DNA from 2 places in the Nakamurella flavida genome. Region 1 is predicted to be linked to the other one. Evidence: riboswitches for the same ligand, from Rfam matches in the RefSeq annotation. Region 1 holds a riboswitch; the other holds the start of a gene.
The links. Region 1 has a riboswitch for cobalamin ahead of J2S58_RS17205 (ribonucleoside-diphosphate reductase subunit alpha). Riboswitches for the same ligand answer to the same signal wherever they lie in the genome.
Positions count from the first base shown of each region.

Region 2: linked by a shared signal. The riboswitch ahead of metE (5-methyltetrahydropteroyltriglutamate--homocysteine S-methyltransferase) and the one ahead of J2S58_RS17205 (ribonucleoside-diphosphate reductase subunit alpha) in region 1 are both predicted to bind cobalamin.

Region 1 is NZ_JAUSQV010000001.1:3,883,440-3,885,635, reverse strand. It holds gene J2S58_RS17205 (ribonucleoside-diphosphate reductase subunit alpha) at 1-951, opposite strand, end outside; cobalamin riboswitch at 1,073-1,351, opposite strand; gene J2S58_RS17200 (Gfo/Idh/MocA family protein) at 1,497-2,196, shown strand, end outside.
Region 2 is NZ_JAUSQV010000001.1:2,398,190-2,400,385, forward strand. It holds gene J2S58_RS10740 (VWA domain-containing protein) at 1-694, opposite strand, end outside; cobalamin riboswitch at 765-987, shown strand; gene metE (5-methyltetrahydropteroyltriglutamate--homocysteine S-methyltransferase) at 1,115-2,196, shown strand, end outside.

The DNA of each region.
Region 1 (2,196 bases):
GTGCAGGAAGTACCGGTCGTAGAGGGTCTGCAGGCCCAGGAAGGTGAACTGGCCGTCCCGCTCGGGGAGCAGCGCGTCGCCGAGCCGGTCGAGGTCGAACTCGGCGAGGGTCGGGTCGAGCTGACCGCACTCGATCCCGCGGGCGACGAAGGCCCGGAAGTACGGCGCGTAGCGCTCGGCCATCTCGCCGGCGTCGGCCTGCTCGGGGCGGCCGGACAGGAAGCTCAGCGCCTCGGCGCGCATGGTGTCGTTGAGCAGGCGGGCCGCGACGGTCGTGTACGCGGGCTCGGTCTCCACCAGGGCGCGGGCGGCCATGATCGGCGCGAGACCCAGTTCACGGGTGGTGATCCCGTCGTACAGGTTGTCCCGGGTGGCGGCCAGCACGGTGGCCGCATCGGTGTCCGGCAACCCGTCGCACGCCTCGGTGACCAGGGCCTCCAGCCGGGCCAGATCCAGCGGGGTGCAGGTGCCGTCCAGACCGAGGACCTGGAAACCGGCTGCGCCGGTGACGCTCTCACCGGCAGGCAGCTCGCTCGCCTCGCTGCGGGCCCGGCGGTGCTCCTCGCGGTACAGGATGTACGCGCGGGCGACCGCGGCGTCACCGCTGCGCATCAGAGCCAGCTCGACCTGGTCCTGCACCTCCTCGAGGTCGATGGGTCGACCGGGGGCGCTGCCCGAGTCGGCGCCGTAGCGGCGCGCGAGGGTGGCGGTGACGGCGTCGGTCAGCTCGATGACCTGGGCGCGCAGTCGGGAGGAGCGGCCCGCGGACTCGCCCTCGACGGCCAGGAACGCCTTGGTCAGCGCGACCGAGATGCGGCCGGCGTCGAACGGGGCGGTCGTCCCGGTCCGGCGCAACACCGTCATGCCATGGGGGGCGCCGGAACCCGGCTGGGCCGGCTCGTCGGTGGTCCCGGCCGGACGGGGCGTGGTCGGGGTGAAGGTCTGCGTCATGCTCTCTCCTCACGAGCTGGCAACCGGTCACCGGTCACCGCGGGGAGAGCACGACAGGGGGTCACGGAGGACACCCGGGCGCACCGACCCTCCCACGGGGTCCAGCGACGGCACCCCCGGGATCGGGGGTGCACCGAGGGCAGGTCTTCGGACTCGTGGGCCGGGCCCGCGGTCATCCGCCGGTCGCCCGACGTGTGCTCGCGTGCCGTTCCTAGTGGCCGTCGCTTCCCGGGAACCGGCCGGCTCCCAGTGCTGTCCGCACCGTCGGGCGTGACGCCTGACGGGCGGGACGGCTGTCGTTCCCACTCACCGCTGCGGGGCAGTCCCGGATTCGCACCGGATTCCCTGTTACCTTCCCCGACCTGGCTCGGCCGGAGAAACCTTCAGCAAGGAGGACAGTACATGTGGTGGTCCCCCATGGCGACCACCACCAGATGGTGTGGCGCGTCGCGTGTCGGATTCGCAGCGTGTCGGGAGCGACACGCCGCGTAGACCTCGTGCGTCCCGACCGGCGGCGGGTTCCCCGGCCGCTCTACGCTGCCCCGGTGAGTCTCCCCCGCAGCCTGCCGACCAGTCGCGTCCCGGATCCCGCCGATGCCCCGCCGCTGCGGTGGGGCATCCTCGCGCCGGGCGGCATCGCCCGCTCGTTCGCCGACGGTCTGCACCGGCACACCCGACAGCGTGTCGTCGCCGCCGGCTCCCGGTCCCTGCACCGCGCCCGGGTCTTCGCCGACAAGTTCGGCGTCGAGCGGGCGTACGGCTCGTACCAGGAGCTGGTGGACGACCCCGCCGTCGACGTCGTCTACGTGGCCTCCCCGCACAGCGGACACCACGAGCAGGCCCTGCTGGCCATCGCGGCCGGCAAGCACGTGCTGGTCGAGAAGGCGTTCACCCGCAACGCCACCGAGGCCGCCGACGTGGTGCGCGCCGCCCGCGCGGCCGGGGTGTTCGCGATGGAGGCGATGTGGACCCGCTTCCTGCCGCGCACCGACGTCCTGACGCAACTCCTGACCGACGGGGTGCTCGGCGAGCTGCGCAGCGTGCTGGCCGACAACGGCCAGTGGTTCGAGCCCGACCCGGGCCACCGGCTCTTCGACCCGGAGCAGGCCGGCGGCACCCTGCTCGACCTCGGGATCTACCCCATCTCGTTCGCCTGGTCGGTGCTGGGTCGACCGGACTCGTTCCTGGCCTCGGGCACCCTGACCGACACCGCCGTCGACGCGCAGGTGGCGATGATCCTGCAGT
Region 2 (2,196 bases), 1.5 Mb from region 1:
GCTCCTGCGCGGCCCCCTTCGTCAGCAGGACCTTGTGCACCTCCTTCTTGCGCAGGTCCAGCGCCTGCCGCTTGACCAGCGACAGCCGCTCCTCCCCGGGCACCGAGCGCGGGCCGTCGACGGCGGGCGGGGCGGCGGCGGCGGGTGACGGTGACACCACCGGTGCCGGTGCGGCGGGCGGCGCCGAAGCGGCGGGCTCGTCGTCGACGCTGACCCCGTGCTCGCGGACCAGAGCGGCCAGCCCCTGCGCCCAGCCGGCCGACACACTGCGCACCTTCCACGCCTCGCCCCGCCGGTAGACCTCGACGAGCACGGCGGCCCGCTCCGTGGTCAGCCCGCTCGCCGGGGCGGTGAGCGTCGACGTCCCGTCGGTGATCGCCACGGCGAGGCCCGACACCGTCGCCAGCGACCCGGTCTGCCCGTCGTCCAGGGCGACGGTCACCGCCACCGTCTGCACCGCCGGCGGCACCGCGGCCAGATCCAGGGTCAGCGTGGCCCCGTCGACCAGTCGCACCGCCCCCTCCGGTGAGGCCGGCTGGTTGAAGAAGACGAAGTCGGCGTCGTCCCGCACCACGCGGTCACCGGTCAGCTGGAAGGCCATCAGGTCGACAGCCCCCGGTCGGGCGCCGGCCACGGCGATGCGGACGGTGCCCCCGGACAGCGGGGCGTTGGCTCCTCGGCTCAGTTCGGTCATCGGGTCAGGGTGCCAGGGCGACGTCGGCGGGCGCAGCCCCGGTCACCCCGTCGTGTCCTCGGCGGCGGCTACAGTCGGCCCCGCATCTGGTTCGTCGCCCCCGCAGTCCAGGGTCGACGAGGCAAGAGGGAACCCGGTGGGAATCCGGGACTGCCCCGCAGCGGTGAACGGGAACGACAGCTGTCATGAAGCACTGGACGCGTGGCGTCCGGGAAGCGACGGCCGGTAGGTGGGTGGCATCCGTGCCGCCCGTGCCCGTGAGTCCGAAGACCTGCCAGGAGCCCGCCCCGTGACCACGGGGCGGTGGCATCCGACCTCGTGGGTGGGTCGTCGCCGCTGCCCTGTCCCCGCATGCCCGGGGACGGGTGTGTCGGCGTCCTCTCCGCGGGTCGATCTCGAAACTCGCGAAGGAGAGTTCCGATGACCGTTCCCCCCATCCCCCGCACCTGTGGTGCCACCGTGCACGGCTACCCCCGGCACGGCCCCGACCGGGAGCTCAAGCGGGCCGTCGAGGCGTACTGGGCCGGCCGGGCCGACGCCGACGGCCTGCTCGCCGTCGCGGCGCAGCTGCGCCGCGACCGCCTGGTGGAGCTGCGTGACGCCGGGCTGTCCGAGATCCCCGGGGAGTTCTCGCTGTACGACCACGTCGCCGACACCGCCTGGCTGCTCGGGGCCGTCCCGGACCGGCACCGCGCCGCCGTCCCCGGCCAGGAGTCCGCGGCCGACCGGTTGGACCGGTACTTCGCGATGACCCGGGGAACGGACGCCGTCGCGCCCCTGGAGATGACGAAGTGGTTCGACACGAACTACCACCACCTGGTCCCGGAACTGGGGCCCGACACCGGGTTCGCCCTGGACCCGTCCGGCCCGCTGGAGATGCTGGCCGAGGCCCGGGACCTGGGGGTGACCACCCGCCCGGTGGTCCTCGGGCCGCTGACCTTCCTGCTGCTGAGCAAGCCCACGGCCGACAGCCCGGCGGACTTCGCACCGCTCGACCTGCTGGACACCGTTCTCCCGCTGTACGAGGAGCTGCTCGCACGACTGCAGGCGGCCGGGGCGTCGTGGGTGCAGATCGACGAACCGATCCTGGTGCTCGACCAGCCGCCCGCCGTGCTGGACCTGGCCGCACGGGTGCTGGACCGTCTCACCGCCGTCCCCGCCCGGCCGAAGATCCTCCTGGCCGGCTACTTCGGATCGTTCGGGGACGCCCTGCCGGTGCTCGTCGGTTCCCCGGTCGACGGGCTCGCCCTGGATCTGGTGGCCGGAACCGCTGACCTGGCGGCCCTGCGCGAGCTGGGCGGCCTGCCCGGGAGACGCCTCGTCCTGGGGGTGGTCGACGGCCGGAACGTCTGGCGCACCGATCTGGACGCGGCGCTGGCCGTGGCGGCCGGGGCGGGTGATCTCGCCGGGTCGCTGGACGTGGCCGCCTCCTGCTCGCTGCTGCACGTGCCGCTGGACCTGACCACGGAGCAGCACCTGGACCCCGCGGTGGTGCCGTGGCT